One region of the Luteibacter sp. 329MFSha genome, then DNA from elsewhere that is predicted to be linked to it. Evidence: riboswitches for the same ligand, from Rfam matches in the RefSeq annotation. Region 1 holds a riboswitch; the other holds the start of a gene.

Region 1 (8,138 bases):
GCGTCGCGCTTCCACGCCGGCAGTCGTCCCGCCGTGGCGTTCACCAGTGCGCAGGCCTTCTTCACGTATCCGTACGCGCGGTAGACCGCGACGGGCATGTGGTCGCCGCCGATGTCGAAATGGTGCAACGAGCGTTCGGTCTGCGCACCCCAGTAGCGGTCGGCGGGCACGGAAACCTTTCCCATGCTGTCGAATTCTTCGCGGCGACCCGTGGCATCGATTCCGATCGGCACGGGACGCAGGCTTGGCGTGTCGTTCAAGGCGGTCTCCTCGGTCAGGCGGTGAGCGGGATGCCTCCCGGAGGCTAGGTCATGCGGCCCCGAAGCGGCTTGAAGGAAGCGGAAGCGGACGATTTTTCTATGCGACGCAAGGTTCGCCGATCGACGACGCGACCCCCCATACAGGGGGTCAAACGGCGGAGGCGCTTCGATAGCATCGGGTCCGTCTTCGACCACTGAAGATGGTGACTTTCATGCGAATCGACAGCTCACTTCCATCGGCGCCCGCGGGCGTTGGAAGTTCCCCGATACACGACGTGCAGCGGCTGCTCCAGCTCGCGCTGCGGCAGATCGCGGACGCGGAGCGCGCCGACCGCCGCGCCTGCGCCTACTACATCGAACAGGCGCTCCGGCTTCACCGGCACGCCGCTTCGGTACGGGCCCGGCCCGGCACGCACAACGGACTGGCGCCGTGGCAGGTCGCCACCGTGGAGAAGGTCGCGCTCGCTCGCCTGGACAACAACCTGTCGATCTCCGACCTCGCCTCCGCGTGCCGTCTCTCACGGGGCTATTTCAGCCGCGCGTTCAAGGCGACGTTCGGTGAAAGCCCGCATCGCTGGCGCCACAAGAAGCGCATTGAGCATGCGTGCCGGCAGATCGTCGGCACCACCGACACGCTGGCGCAGATCGCCGTGGCATGCGGCTTCAACGACCAGGCCCATTTCACGCGGTCCTTCAAGGCCGCGGTCGGCACGACGCCGAACCTTTATCGAAAGGAACAGGGCGCCTCCGTCTGACATGCGGGACGACTCGCGGTCACCACGCCGCGTGACCACTTTGGCACCACCCGCTTTTCACGGTGTCCTGCCGTATCGCATCGCAGTCTCCTCGTACCAAGGAGACCCCCATGACGATAAAGACGCTCGAAGACCTCTCGAAGAAAATGGCTGGCATCGACTTCGCGATGCTGCAGACCCATGCGGCGAACGGCGAGATCGCCGGACGCCCGATGAGCAACAACGGCGACGTCGAGTACGACGGCGACAGCTGGTTCTTCTCGCTGGAAGAGACGCACGTCGTCGGCGAGATCGAGGCCAATCCCGCCGTGGCGCTGTCGTTCACCGGTTCGAAGTCGCTACTCGGCAAGCCGCCGCTGTTCGTGGCGGTGGAAGGCCGCGGTCAGATCATTCGCGAAAAGGCGGAACTCGAACGCCATTGGCAGAGCGATCTGGAGCGCTGGTTCAAGGACGGCGTGGACACACCCGGGCTGGTGCTGATCAAGGTGAAGGCCGTCCGGATCACGTGGTGGGACGGCATGGACGAGGGGGAGATCATTCCCTGATCGTTGGCCGGTAGGAGCGCACCTGGGCGCGATCGGGGCCTCTCGCGAACGCCCTATCGCGCCCAGGTGCGCTCCTGCCCGGCCCTCGTAACGTTCGTCGCCTTCCGGATCCGATCTTCACGCGGCCCCTCATCCGGGGGCTTTCGCCGCGCCGAAAATCTGCGGTAGGCTCTGACCCGTTCCGAGGGGTGTCCTGCGTTGGCAGGGCTGAGATGGCGGCAGCCGGACCCTTTGAACCTGATCCGGGTCATGCCGGCGAAGGGACGGGAATGCAGCGCGCCGAGGGCGTGCGCCCTGACGATCGTCACCCGGATCTCCCATCCTCCAGGAGAAGAGATCCATGATTTCCAGCACGCCATCCAGCCACGCCGCACCGGCCGATGTCACCACCGGCCCGATCCGCGGGTCGCGCAAGATCCATCTTTCGCCGCCGGGCTACCCGGACATGCGCGTCCCGTTCCGCCAGGTGGTCCTGAGCGATCCGAAGGAAGCGCCGCTGAACCTGTACGACGCGTCGGGGCCGTACACCGATCCCGAGGTGGTCATCGATCTGGCGAAGGGCCTCCCGCACGTGCGACGAGCGTGGATCGAGCGCCGCGACTTCGAACGCATCGAGGGGCGGCCCGTGCGGCCCGAAGACAATGGCAGCCAGAGCGCCGACGCCGTCGTGGCGGCGTGTCCCGCCAGCGTGCCGTTGCGTCGCGGACGCACCGGGCAGCCGGTCACCCAGTTCGAGTTCGCGGTGGCGGGCATCGTGACGGAGGAGATGGTCTACGCGGCGTTTCGCGAGAATCTCGGCCGGACGATGGCGCTCGAGGATGCCGATGCGCGCCGCGCGGATGGCGAGGACTTCGGGGCGGAGATTCCCGCGTTCGTCACACCGGAATTCGTGCGCAGCGAGATCGCCCGTGGACGCGCGATCCTGCCGGCGAACATCAACCATCCCGAGCTCGAGCCGATGGTGATCGGCCGGAACTTCCTCGTGAAGGTGAACGCCAACATCGGCAACTCGGCCGTCAGTTCCGGCGTGGCCGAGGAGGTCGAGAAACTCGTGTGGTCGACGCGCTGGGGCGCGGACACCGTGATGGATCTTTCCACGGGGCGGAACATCCACAACATCCGCTCGTGGATCATGCGCAACGCTTCCGTGCCCATCGGGACCGTCCCCATCTACCAGGCCCTCGAGAAAGTCGGCGGCGACCCGCTGAAGCTGACCTGGGAGGTCTTTCGCGACACGCTGATCGAACAGGCGGAGCAGGGGGTGGACTACTTCACCATCCACGCGGGCGTCCGGCTCGCGCACGTGCCGCTGACGGCTCGCCGTGTTACCGGGATCGTCAGCCGCGGCGGGTCGATCATGGCGCGCTGGTGCCTCGCGGGTCATCGCGAGAGCTTTCTGTACGAACGTTTTCGCGAGATCTGCGAGATCTGCCGCCAGTACGACGTGTCGCTTTCGCTCGGCGACGGACTGCGGCCCGGCTCGATCGCCGACGCGAACGACGCGGCGCAGTTCGCGGAGCTCGAAACGCTGGGCGAGCTCACGCGCATCGCGTGGGAGCACGGGTGTCAGGTGATGATCGAAGGACCGGGTCATGTGCCCATGCACAAGATCAAGGTGAACATGGAGAAGCAGCTCGCGTCGTGCGGCGAGGCGCCGTTCTACACGCTCGGGCCCCTGACGACGGACGTGGCACCGGGCTACGACCACATCACCTCCGGTATCGGCGCGGCCATGATCGGCTGGTTCGGTACGGCGATGCTGTGTTACGTCACGCCGAAGGAGCACCTCGGGCTGCCCGACCGGGACGACGTGAAGGTCGGGGTGATCACCTATCGCATTGCTGCGCATGCGGCCGACCTCGCCAAGGGCCATCCGGCCGCGAAGCTGCGTGACGACGCGCTTTCGCGCGCCCGCTTCGAGTTCCGCTGGGAAGACCAGTTCAACCTCGCGCTCGACCCCGACACGGCCCGCGCGTACCACGATGCGACGTTGCCGAAGGACGCGCACAAGGTCGCCCACTTCTGTTCGATGTGCGGTCCGAAGTTCTGTTCGATGAAGATCTCGCAGGATCTTCGCCAGGATGCCGAGGCGCTCGCCGGCATGGCGTCCAAGTCCGAGGAATTCGTCGCGGGCGGTGGAGCGTTGTATGTCCCGGCCGCTTGAAGGCATGCCCGTGGCGATCATCGGCGCTGGCGTCGCGGGTCTGTCGGCGGGGCTGGCCCTGTCGGCACGCGGCGCACGGGTCAGCATCTACGAGCGGGCTCCCGCAATCGGGCGCGATGCCTGTTCGTGGATGGCCGGCGGGATGCTCGCGCCGTTCTGCGAGATGGATGGCGCCGAGCCCGTCGTCTGCGAGCGGGGGCGGCTCGCCCTGACATGGTGGCCCGCGAAGGTTCCCGCCGTTACGCAGGCGGGCACCCTCGTGCTCGCGCTTCCTCGCGATGGCGCGGAGCTCGAGCGCATGGCGATGCGGACCCGCGATCACGCGTGGGTCGACGGCGAGGGCATCACCGCGCTCGAGCCGGATCTCGCGGGCCGCTTCCGTCGCGGGCTGTGGTTCGCCAACGAGGCGCACCTCGATCCGCGCAAGGCGCTTCTCGCGGCGGCCGCCGCGATCGAGCGTGACGGTGGGCGCATCGAATACGACGGCGACGTGCGGCCCGACGACTTCGACGGGGTACCTGTCGTCGACTGCCGCGGCCTCGCGGCATGCGACGATCTGCCTGACCTGCGAGGCGTGCGTGGCGAGATGGTGATCCTGCGAAGCCGCGACGTACGCCTGTCGCGTCCCGTGCGGCTGTTGCATCCACGGACGCCCGTATACATCGTCCCACGCGACGACGGTCTGCTCATGGTCGGCGCCACCACGGTCGAGAGTCCGGACGGGCATCCGGTCACCGTGCGCTCCGCGGTGGAGCTGCTCAACGCCGCCTACGCGCTGCATCCCGCGCTGGCCGACGCTGAAATCGTCGAGCTCGGCGCGGGCGTTCGCCCGGCGTTTCCCGACAACCTTCCGCGACTGGTGGAGAGGGGCAGGGTGACCGCGTTCAACGGACTCTACCGCCACGGGTTCCTGCTTTCGCCGTGGTATGCGGAGAGACTGGGCGATCGGTTGTCTGCACGCTACGCGGAGGCCGCATGACCATCTTCGTCAATGGCGAGGCGCAGCCGCATGCGGCGAACCTTGCCGCGTTGCTGGAGCGCATGGCACTGTCGGGCGCCGCCGTGGCCACCGCCGTCAACGGTTGCTTCGTTCCTCGTAGCCAGCGCGAGCAGACGCGCCTCGACGACGGCGACCACGTCGAAGTGCTCGCCCCGATGCAGGGAGGATGACGATGGACGACCTCGACCTTTACGGGCGCAGGTTGTCCTCGCGACTCCTGCTCGGCACGGCCCAGTACCCGTCGCCGGCTTGTCTGGAGCATGCGGTCCGTGCCGCGCGAAGCGAGATCGTCACGGTGTCGCTGCGACGCGAGTCCGGTGGGCCCAGCGGCGGCCAGCCGTTCTGGAAGCTGGTCCAGGGTCTTGGCTGTCGCATCCTGCCGAACACGGCGGGCTGCCACACGGTGAAGGACGCGGTGACGACCGCCCACATGGCGCGCGAACTGTTCGATACGCCATGGATCAAGCTGGAGGTGATCGGCGACGACGACACGTTGCGTCCCGATGTGTTCGGGTTGGTGGAGGCGGCGCGGATTCTCTGTGCGGAGGGTTTCGAAGTCTTTCCGTACACGACCGACGATCTGGGCGTCGCGGGCCGCCTCCTGGATGCCGGCTGTCGCGTGCTGATGCCCTGGGCGGCGCCGATCGGTAGCGGTCGGGGCCTCACGGATCCATATGCGCTGCGTACGCTGCGCGCGCATTTTCCCGACGTGCCGCTCATCGTGGACGCCGGGATCGGTCTTCCATCCCAGGCCGCGGCGGCCATGGAGATGGGCTACGACGCCGTGTTGCTCAATACCGCCGTCGCACGTGCCGGCGACCCGGTGCGAATGGCCGCTGCGTTCGCCGCGGCCGTCGGCGCGGGGCGCTCGGCGTGGCTTGCCGGCCCCATGGGCGAACGCGACATGGCGTCCCCATCGACGCCGGTCATGGGACTCGCGCAGTGGACGTGAGCGTGTCGGGAAACGCGATGGTGACCGGGGCGGCATATTTAGCGATGGGTGTTCCCGCTTAGCCCCCCCGGCCCGGGTGCCTGCGTGACGGCGAAGGCCAGGCGATAGCGGTCGCGTCCAGCAACGGACGCCTGCCGCACCGGCTGTCCTCCCAATGGTCCACGTTCGCGCGGTTGTCGCATCTTGCGCACGAGGGATGCGTTGTCCAAATGCGCACCCCATGCGGGGGATAGGCCCAAGATATTTGTGCCGGGCAGACTTCAATCTGTGTCGTCGACGACGAGTGTCCATGCCGCTCCGGCGCGCTGCATGACGTGCCCGTGGCATGCCTGTCGGTTGGCGCAACCCACCCATCACAAGGTAAGACCATGACGAGAAAGGCTGCGGACTATATGGCGGAAGCGCTGGCGTCGGCCGGCGTCGAGAGAATCTACGGCGTGGTCGGCGATTCCCTCAACGGATTCACCGATTCCCTGCGGCGCATGGGTTCCATCGAATGGATCCACATGCGCCACGAGGAAAGCGCGGCCTTCGCGGCCGGCGCCGAGGCGCACCTGACCGGGAAACTCGCCGTCTGCGCCGGTAGCTGCGGCCCCGGCAATCTCCACCTCATCAACGGCCTGTTCGACGCCCACCGGAACCGCGTTCCCGTCCTGGCGATCGCCGCGCACATCCCGAGCACCGAAATCGGCATCGATTACTTCCAGGCGACGCACCCGGAGCAGCTGTTCAAGGAATGCAGCCACTATGTCGAGCTGGTCAACCAGGCCGACCAGCTGCCGCAGGTCCTCCTGCGCGCCATGCGCACCGCCGTCGCGAAGAAGGGTGTCGCGGTCGTGGTGCTTTCGGGTGACATCGCGCTTCGCCCCTTGTCGGCACCCGTGCCCCGCTGGCTGGTGCCGTCGACGCCCGTGCTCGTTCCCGCCGACAGCGACCTGCGCCGGGTCGCCGACATCCTCAACGAAGGGACGAACGTCACGCTCTTCTGCGGCGCGGGGACAGCGGGCGCCCATGCCGAGATGGTCGAGCTCGCCGGCAAGCTCAAGGCACCGGTGGTCCACTCGCTGCGCGGCAAGGAGCATGTCGAGTTCGACAACCCGCACGACGTGGGCATGACCGGTCTGCTCGGATTCGCGTCGGGCTACAAGGCCATCAAGGCATGCGACACGCTGCTGCTGCTCGGCACCGACTTTCCGTATCGCCAGTTCTACCCGGAACACGCGCGCATCGTGCAGATCGACGTGCGCCCCGAAGCGCTCGGCAACCGTTGCGGACTCGAACTCGGCGTGCTCGGCTCGGTCGGCGAAACGCTGAAGGCGTTGCTGCCGCTCATCTATGACAAGTCCGACAGCCGCCATCTCGACGCGGCCACCAAGGACTATAAACAGGCGCGGGCGGACCTCGACGCGCTCGCCGAGAGCCGGCCGGGTGGCAGCATCATGCATCCGCAGTACGTGACGCGCGTCGTCAGCGAGCTGGCCAAGGAGGATGCGATCTTCTCCTGCGATGTCGGAACGCCGGTCGCGTGGGCGGCTCGCTACCTCAAGATGAACGGCAAACGGCGACTGCTCGGTTCGTTCAATCACGGCTCGATGGCGAACGCGATGCTCCAGGCCATCGGCGCGCAGGCGACGTATCCCGACCGCCAGGTCATCTCGCTGTCGGGCGATGGTGGCTTCACCATGATGATGGGCGAGTTCGTGACCCTCATCCAGCACGGCTTCCCCGTCAAGGTCATCGTGCTCAACAACGGCACGCTCGGTTTCGTCGAGATGGAAATGAAGGCGGGCGGCTTTGTCGACGTCGGCGTGGACCTGAAGAACCCGAACTTCGCGGCGATGGCGTCCGCGATGGGTATCAAGGGCGTCCGCGTGGAGAAGCCCGACGACCTCCAGGCGGCGTTGACCGAGGTGCTTCAGCACGACGGACCGGCGCTGCTGGACGTAGTCTCGGCGCGGCAGGAACTGGTGCTGCCTCCGGCGAAGACGTTCGAGGAGTCCTACAACTTCGGCATGTTCCTGCTCCGGGCTGTCATGGACGGCCGCGGCAAGGAACTCGTCGATCTCGCCCGGGTGAACCTGGTGCGTTGACGGAACCTGCCGTCACGGCCCAGGGGTCCGGCATCACGCGAAGGGAGAGGCAGATGGTCGCTCGCATCAGGAAAGACATCAGGATTCTCTATATCGATTTCGATCCGGCGAACGACTCGAGCCGGGGCGAGGGGCTGGTGGCCGTGCTCAACCACCCGCCCTCCACCTTGTGGCGCGTGCGCTTTCTTCGGGCCATCGCGATGAACGACGCCTGCGCGTCGTTGCTCGCCGCCGTGCAGGTAAAGAAACGCTCGATACGTTTCGTCGCTCTTGGCGAGCGCTCGCTCACCGCGATCGCGCAGCTCGGGCTCCTGGTCGAAGCCACCAATGTCGCGAACGCGGAACGCAGCGTGGTGCCCGCCACGATGACGG
Region 2 (8,138 bases), on a different contig from region 1:
GGGGAAGGGGTTCGATGAGTCAGGGGTCGTGGTGAAGATGTCTCGATGGAAGCTCGTTCCCGCCCTGCTCGGCCTGCTGGCCGGCGCGGGCGTGCATGCCCAGGAAGCGGCGAACGCCGGCCCCGTCAGCCTGCCGGACATGCAGGAGCATCGCGGCGTGGTGGACGACACCTGGATCGTCGCGCCGCGGCGTCTCGCCGACGCGACGCTCGCCGCGGTGAAGAACTACGCCGACGAAGGCGACATCGCCGCGGGTGTATCGCTGCGTTATCACATCGACAACGCCGACTGGCTGATCGCCGACGTCTTCATCTATCCGGCGGGCGAAGGCGACAACGCGGCCATGCTCAAGCGCGCGGCGGAAGATTTCCGCGAATCGGTGGCGTTCGCCGAACGCCAGCAGATCTACCGCAACGTGTGGTGGGGCGACGAGAGCGCCTACACCGCCAACCTCGCCGGTGGCAGGAAGGCCGAAGGCCGGTTCCTGCCGATCGTCTTCGACGCCCAGCAGGACATGCTCACCTCGCGCGCGTACCTGTTCTACCGCAAGCTCTATTTCGTGAAGATCCGGCTGAGCACCGCGGTCGAGGCCGTCGACAGCCTGGCAGAGAACGCGGATCGTTTCGTCGCGAGCCTGCTCGATGGCGTCGACATCGTCAGCGTGGGCAACTGCGGACGGCGGATGGACATCCTCGTGGCGACGCCCGGCCAGGCGCCGCCGGCCGACCTGAAGGACGGCGTGAGCGCCGATGGGTATCGCGTGCTGTTACCCGCGAACCGCGCGGGCTCGACATCCACCCGTAGCCAGCTCGCCAAGGTGATGTCACTGGCCGCCGCGCGGCAACAGGCCACGGGCTGCACGACGCTCGAATACAACCCGCCCCTCGAGAACGGAACGCGGGCCGTGCTGCACCTGAGCTTCCAGCCCGAGGACTGGGGCACGACGCCGCGCACGAAGTGAACCCTCCAATGAAGAACGGCCGGGGCGCGTCCCACGCCCCGGCCGTTGCCGTTCACCGGTTGGTACAGGGCTCAAATCCTTGAGCAAACACGTCCAACCCGCGGCGACCAGTGAATTTTGCGTGGTCCGCCGCAGTTCGGATATGGAAGTTTTCTGAAAAATCGGTCGGATTTCACGGTGGCTTGACCTAAGCCTGCACGGGCACCGACCGCTCCGCGCGCCACGCCCGCAATCCGATGGCGGCGAGGACGACGAAGCCCGCGTAGAGCACCGCCGTGACCGGCAGCGATTTGTAGAGGTACTCGCCGACGTAGATCACGTCCACCGCGATCCACAGCCACCACGCGGCCGCATGGCGACGCGCCTGCCACCACTGCGCGACGAGGCTGAACGCGGTGAGCGCGGCGTCGAGCCAGGGCAGCGACGCATCGGTGTAACGGTGCATGGCGTAACCGAGCGCGAGCGCCGCGGCCGTGCCGAGGGCGAGATGGGCGACGGCCTCGCGCGGGGCGAGCGCCGCGACGCGGACGTGACCGCTGCCGTCGAGGTTGCGCGTCCATCGATGCCATCCATACAGGATGAGCACCGCGAAGATCGCCTGCAGCAGCGTGTCCGAGTAAAGCCGCGCGTCGACGAAGATCCACGCATAGGCCACGACCGAGACGAGCCCGACGGGCCAGCACCACGGGCTGCGCCGCGCCGTCAGCCACACGCCCGCCGCGCTGACCAGCGCGGCGAACAGCTCGAACAGGGACAGCTCAAAGCTCATAGGTCACCGACAGGCGGGCCAGTCGCGGCATGCCCGGGAACAGATAGCTGTCGCCACCGGAACTGCCCGTGTCGCGCCAGTAGAACCGGTTGAACACGTTATCCACATTCAGGCGCCACGTCAGCGCATGGCCGCCCACCTGCGTGGCGAACCGCAGCCCCGCGTCGAACACGTTGTACGCCGGCACGCGCGTGGCCCCGTCGGGTGTCGCCACGTTGCTGCCCGCGTAGCGCCAGCCGCCCAGGATGGCCAGGCCTGGCGCGAACGGCAGGCTGTAATCGGCGTACACGGCGCTGCGCCAGCGCGGTACGTTGACCACCTGGTGGCCTTCGTAAGTCGGCGCCCCCGTGTTCTCGGCGCGCGCGCGGATCGCGTTCAGGCTGGCGGTGAGGCGCAGGTTCTCCGTGATCCGCCCCGCGAGGTTGAGTTCCACGCCCGTGTGCACCTCCTGGCCCTGCTGCACGAACGTGAAGCCTTCCGCCGTGTCGTCCGGACGCGCGAACTGGTACGCCTGACGGATGCGATACACCGCCGCCTGCAGGTCGAGGCCCTCGCCGATGGCGTACTTCACGCCCGCCTCCACCTGACGCGAATGCAACGGAGCCAGCGTGGTGCCGCCATTCGACGTCCAGTACGGCGCCTCGCGGCCGAGGGACAGGCCCTCGCCGTAGCTCACGTAGGTCGTCAACGGCGCGGTCGGCTGCCAGAGCACGGCGGCCTGCGGCAGCGACTGGCTGCTCCGCGTGTGGCGTTCGATCGCGCCGGTGTCGTCGTAGGCGCTTTCGTCGAGGCGGACGAAGCGCGTGCCGGCGAGCACCTGCCATTGCTCGCCCAGGTGGATCCGGTCGATCGCGAACAGCGTGCGCTGCCAGCTCGTCAGGCGGCGGACCGACGGACCCGGCTCGTTCGGCGACGGTGCGAACGACGGCACGACACGATCGTAGATGTTGGCGGTGCCGACGTAGTCGTACACGTAGGCGCGGCGGTCGATGGTCCGGCGGAAGCTCGTGGCGCCGACGTTGAGCTCGTGGTCGACGCTTCCCGTCGCGAAGCTGCCGGTGACGACGCCGCGCACTTCGTCGTTCTGCCGCGTGTCGTCGGGGCTGCGGAAATCGTAGACGTCGTAGTCGCCGTTGGGTGCGAAGAAGTAACCGGGCGTGGCGCCGGATGCACAGGATTCGGCGTAGAAGCACCCGTAGGCGAACGCGACGTTGTCGTCGATGACGGTGTGGCTGTGCCCCGCCGAGACCTGCGCGTTCCAGTTGTCGCTGAAGCGGTAGTTGAAGCGCAGCGACGTATTGCTGGAATGGATGCCCACCGGCCGCTGCCACGACTGGTAGCCGAGCAGGCGCGTGCGGCTCGCATGGGCGGGCACCGTCGTGCCCCCGAGCAACTGGTAGCCGGACGCCGAGCGTTGTCCACTCGTCTGGTAATCGGTGTCGAGCAGCAGGGTCGCCTTATCGGTGATCTTCCAGTCGGCCGCGATGGAGACGAAGCTGCGCCGGCCATCGGCGTGTTCGATGTAGGAGTGCGTCTTCTCGTTCGCGGCATTGACGCGCAGGCCGAACGACGGCGAGAACCAGGCGCCCAGGTCGAGGGCCTCGTAGTTCGAGCCGTGCGAATCGGTTCCGATCGTCACGTTATGGACGTCCGCCGGCCGCTTGCTGACGTAGTTGACGAGGCCGCCGGGCTCGACCACGCCGGCCTCGAGTCCGCCCAGCCCCTTCAGCACCTCGACGCGCTCCTTGCCTTCGAGCGCGAGCAGCTGCTCCGCCGACATGATCATCCCGTTGAAACGGAAGCCTGTCGCGAGGTCGAGCGGGAAGCCGCGGATGGAGACATCCTGGTAGTAACCCGCCGGCGCGTAGTTGTCGGTGATCGCGGCGTCGCCACGCACCAGTTCGCTCAGCGTGCGGGGCTGGCGATCGTCGATCTGCGCGCGCGTGATGACCGTGATCGCCGCGGGCGTATCGTGCAGCGGCGCGCTGCCGAAGCTGCCGAACGTATCCAGCTGCGAGTCGGCGGCGCGGTAGCTGTCCGTCGTCGTCGCGTGGACGTCCACGGTGGGCAGCGTGCGCGCCTGCGGGGGCGCGTCGTCCGCGGCGTGCGCCGTGGCGGCGAACGCAAGGATGGCAAGGGCGAGCGGGGTACGGGCAAGGATCATCGTCGTCTTCGGGTCCATGGACGAAGCGACGGCGAACCACGGGCCCCATCGGGCCATCCGTGGATCTGCAAGCTCCCTACGCCGGTACTAACCGGGTCAGGTTCCAAGGGACTCTCTCAGCCCGGCGATCGCCGGGCACCCCCGCTTCTAGAACCGTTATTGAACCACAATCCGGTCGAGGAACGTACGGCCGTGTCCGGTGGCGAACCAGCGCGCGTGGCCGAGCAGGAACGTGTGGTAGGCCACGTCCGCATGGTCGCGGCGGCCGGTGATGCCCTCGAAGTATTCGACCTCGGAGAGGGCGAAGTCGATGTGCACCAGCGGCAGCAGATCGACGAGGAGCGCGAGGTCGCCCGCCGCGAGCGGCCGCACGGACCGGTAGCCGTCGACGAGCGCGCGGGCGAGATCCGCGCGCCCGATGTCGCCGCGGTCGACGTCGAGCCACGCGATCGCGTTGCGCTCGATCGCGGTGGCGAGGTCGAACAGCGCGAACGTCTCCGCCGAGAGGCCGAGGTCGAGGACGTCGGTGATCGAGGCGTCGTCGCCGGCGCCGCTCCAGCAGAGATTGGAGACGTGCCAGTCGCCATGGGTCCACAGGCGGGCCTGCATCGCGATGCCACGGATGGCGCGCGCGTGCCAGGGTGCGATCGCGTCGGCGAGTTCGGCTCGCCAGTCGCGCTCCCGCAGGTAGCGCGCGAGCGCCGGACGTGAAGGAAGCTGCGCGTCGATGACGCGAGCCGGCTCGGCCGCCGCGAGGATCTCCGCGCGCGCGACGAGGATGTGCGTCTCGCGCTGCGGCGCGGCGTAGCCGCGCGCGGCGTCATGCAGGCGGGCCAGCATGGCGCCCGCCGCGCGCGCGTGATGCTCGCCATCGATCGGCGACCAGGAATACGCGTCGCGGTAGACATCCAGGCCTCGCGCCGCCTCGTGCACTTCGTAGACCCAGTCGCCGGCGGAAAGGACGGACGTGCCGTCCCCGGCCCGCACGGTGCGCGGTACGGGAATATCGCTTTCGCGCAGGTGCCTCGCGAAGCGATGTTCCTCGGCGAGCGTGTGTTCGTCCCGGACGGAACGATGGTGCCGCTTCACGAAGTAGCGCCCCCGGTCCGTCGTCACCAGGGCCGCCGCGGACAGCGGCCGCGGGCTGCGCCAGTCCAGCGAGCGAAGCGTGCCGAGCGACGGGAGCCGTTCGACGATCGCGGCGAGTTCGTCGCGACGCAGGGCCGGCCAGTCGGGCTCGAGCTGGTCGCCGGCGAGGCCGTGGGCGAGATGGGGGGCGTGGGTCATCCGGGGATTTTAGTGCGGGACGCGGCCCCGTACGGCCCGGTCGCTTGCGCCGGTCGGGCGCCCTGGCGGCAGTCCCGGTCCCGCGGCAAGGGGGGCGGGAGGCTCGCGCAGCCGACTCTTGAGAACAAACGGGGCCCTTAATCGGCAAATCCTTCAAAAACGTGTCCAATCCATGGCGAACGGGCCGATATACCTTCAGACTACCCTCACGGGAGCGGGTGTGTGAAAGGGGTCCGCGTGGCTCCGGCCAGCCGACGAAACGCGCCAGACAGGCGAACGACCAATCATGTAAGGACAAGATCGACCTAGGGGGACTACCGTGGGCGGAATGAACAGGGACGCGTTGGTGTGGGGTCGATACGTAGCCGTCGCGGGCGCCTACGCGGCCTGTTACGAGCTGACCCGCAATTTTTCGTTCTCGCACTGGATGCTCACCGCCGGGCTGCGCATGGCGTGCCTGCTGCTCGTTCCCCGGAAGTTCTGGCCGGCCCTCGCCGTCGGCGAAGCGTTGCCCATCGCCGAGATGGCCTTCGTGCACATGTCCGACTACGGCGTGGCCTGGGCCGTGGCCAACACCGTTCCTCCGATCGTCTTCTGCATGCCCATCGTGGCCTGGCTGCAATCGCGCCTGCCGATCATCCGTGCCGGCGGCGAGGTGAACATCGGCATGATCGTCCTGGCGACGCTGCTGTGCGCGGTGATGAACGCGGCCGAGAACTCGGTCGTGCTGAGCCTCATCCGCATGGACGATGGCTCACCGGCACCGAGCGTGACGCCGCAGATCTTCCTCGCGTGGTTCCTCGGCCTGTACCTGGGCGCGCTCACCCTGACGCCGAGCATCCTCGCCTTGCGTGAACGTCTCGCCGCGCAACCGAAGCGGACCGTCACATGGGACGCCATCCGTCATAGCACGCTGGCCCGCGACCTGCTCCTCATCGCGGTGCCGTCGCTGGCGTTGCTGATGGGTATCGCCTCGCAGACCGAAGGCACGGCCCTGCAGGTCACCCGCATGGCGATGGCGTTACCCGTCGTCGCCCTCACGCTGCGTCATGGCTGGCATGGCACATCGCTCGGCGGTCTTTTCGCGAGCGTCGCGATGGCATCCACCTCGTTCAGCCTGCTGGATCCCGCGATGATCCAGGCGCAGACGGTGATCGCCTTCGTGCTTTCGACATCGCTGCTGTTCGGCGTGCGTGTCGCACGTCGCCAGGCGGCCGCAAGACAAGTCCTGCTCGCGCAGGACCTGTCATCGGGTTTTCATCGCCACTGATGTCCGTTCCAGTGCGCGTGCCGTCGGCACGCGGACATGCCCGCGCGGTCGTTACCGACTCGTGCACTCCACGGGGTTCTTGCACTCCACGGCGACCGCCATCATGCGCATCGATCCATCGGACTGCGGCGCCACCGCGATCTGCGTCGCGGCATCCTGGTAGACGACCGTGTAGGCGGTGCTCGCCGGTGCAGGCAGCCGATCGTCGGCCGTGGCGAGGTTGGACGCGTCGGTACCGATCGGCAGCCCGGTGATGTCACCCGTGACGGTGCGCATGAAGGCGCCGCGAACCGTGCCGTTCGCGTCGTTGACCTGGAAGTACGTGATGTTGCCCTTCTTGAACTTGTAGACGTGGTAACCGGAGTTCGCACTGATGTCGGTCGTGTTGGGCCAGGACTGGCCGAGGCCGGTCACGGCGGTCTGTGCGTGGGCGGCGCCGATGCCGAGGGAGAGCGTGATGAGCGAGGCGAGCAAGAGGCGGTTGTGCGTGCGCATGATGGATACTCCTGTGTGATGGAAGTACGGCCCCGATGTCTTACTGCCCCGGGTTCCGTGTGTCGCCCATGGCGAACCCATGGCCGATACCGCCACTTTCCCGCATCGACCGCGGTCGCTTGGGGGCACCTGCCGAATCCGCGCATAGCTTGGACGGCTGTGTTGCGAGTCGGCCCCCTCCGGGTCCAGGCGCGCCCTTCCCTGCTTTCCGATGGATAGCGATCAGCGTCGAATAAACCGGCCTTTTTGCGGCACGCGCGCCGACGCGGCACGCGTCCGCCTGCCGGAATGGTCTGGAATGATCGTTTTCATCGACACTCGGCGCCGGTCGTCGCCCAGGCACTTGCCTGGCTACCGACCATGCCGCTCGCTCCTGCCACCCTCACCCGGATAAGCATGGGCCCGCCCCTTGGTGCGTGTCGTGATTCGACTGAAAAGCATCGCGCCGGTAACTGAGGCGCGCAGGCAGTCTGCCGGATAACCCGGACAGCGACCAGCACCGGCCCCATGAACGTCCCTTGCAGACGTTCGCCGTGCGGCGTTGCGGAAGCGGTCGCGACCCGCGCCGTTCCCGACGCTCCGCGAAACGCGCAAACAAAAAGGCCCCGATTTCTCGGGGCCTTTCTGCGTTTGGCTGGGAGACTAGGACATGCATAGAGTGCTCCCAACCACTTGATCTTAGGCCATTTGGCGCTTGGTCCAACCCAGAAGGATTGCCCTCCAGATTTGACCAAGCGGGCGAAGCCTGTTGCCACGGTGGGGCTGCAGCCACTCGTCACACCGCATCCCGTCAGGAGCGGAACAACTGACCTCGCAGACCTTCAACGAACGTGGTGGCCTCGCCACGCACCCAGGGCCAGCCCTTTGCAACATTCAGATCTTGGCCGGCCGTGTTGACGACTACCGTCGGCGAGCCCCAGATCAGCAGAACTCCGAAGAAGAGCGCGATAAGCCCGAAGACCACGGCCAGACCATTTCCCGATCCAAGGCACGCGAGGCCAATGAAGAGGAGAAGGATGCCCGCGAAGATCGATCGGGAGATGTCCAGGCGTACAGACGTCACGTGCTGGAGGGGGATGTCCTGGCGGGACCCGCCGCTCAACCAACCCTTAGCGCGGTAAAAGACCAAGCGCTTGGTGGTGACGGTGCCGAACGCGTTCTCAATGAAGGTCTGTTCGGTGTTGGAGGTGGC

What was found. A riboswitch is a leader RNA that binds a small molecule or an ion and turns the genes downstream of it on or off. The one in region 1 is predicted to bind thiamine pyrophosphate.
Region 2: linked by a shared signal. The riboswitch ahead of BMW54_RS14420 (TonB-dependent siderophore receptor) and the one ahead of thiC (phosphomethylpyrimidine synthase ThiC) in region 1 are both predicted to bind thiamine pyrophosphate.

The regions. Positions count from the first base shown of each region.
Region 1 covers NZ_FOJE01000001.1:884,974-893,111, forward strand. Annotated here, with positions in the region: gene fumC (class II fumarate hydratase) at 1-260, opposite strand, end outside; gene BMW54_RS03860 (helix-turn-helix domain-containing protein) at 536-1,015, shown strand; gene BMW54_RS03865 (pyridoxamine 5'-phosphate oxidase family protein) at 1,126-1,560, shown strand; TPP riboswitch at 1,735-1,841, shown strand; gene thiC (phosphomethylpyrimidine synthase ThiC) at 1,901-3,724, shown strand; gene BMW54_RS03875 (FAD-dependent oxidoreductase) at 3,708-4,703, shown strand; gene thiS (sulfur carrier protein ThiS) at 4,700-4,894, shown strand; gene BMW54_RS03885 (thiazole synthase) at 4,897-5,676, shown strand; gene poxB (ubiquinone-dependent pyruvate dehydrogenase) at 6,045-7,766, shown strand; gene BMW54_RS03895 (hypothetical protein) at 7,820-8,138, shown strand, end outside.
Region 2 covers NZ_FOJE01000003.1:84,506-92,643, forward strand. Annotated here, with positions in the region: gene BMW54_RS14410 (hypothetical protein) at 38-961, shown strand; gene pnuC (nicotinamide riboside transporter PnuC) at 1,149-1,718, opposite strand; gene BMW54_RS14420 (TonB-dependent siderophore receptor) at 1,720-3,894, opposite strand; TPP riboswitch at 3,951-4,047, opposite strand; gene BMW54_RS14425 (phosphotransferase enzyme family protein) at 4,051-5,181, opposite strand; gene BMW54_RS14430 (MASE1 domain-containing protein) at 5,528-6,451, shown strand; gene BMW54_RS14435 (hypothetical protein) at 6,503-6,946, opposite strand; gene BMW54_RS14440 (hypothetical protein) at 7,737-8,138, opposite strand, start outside.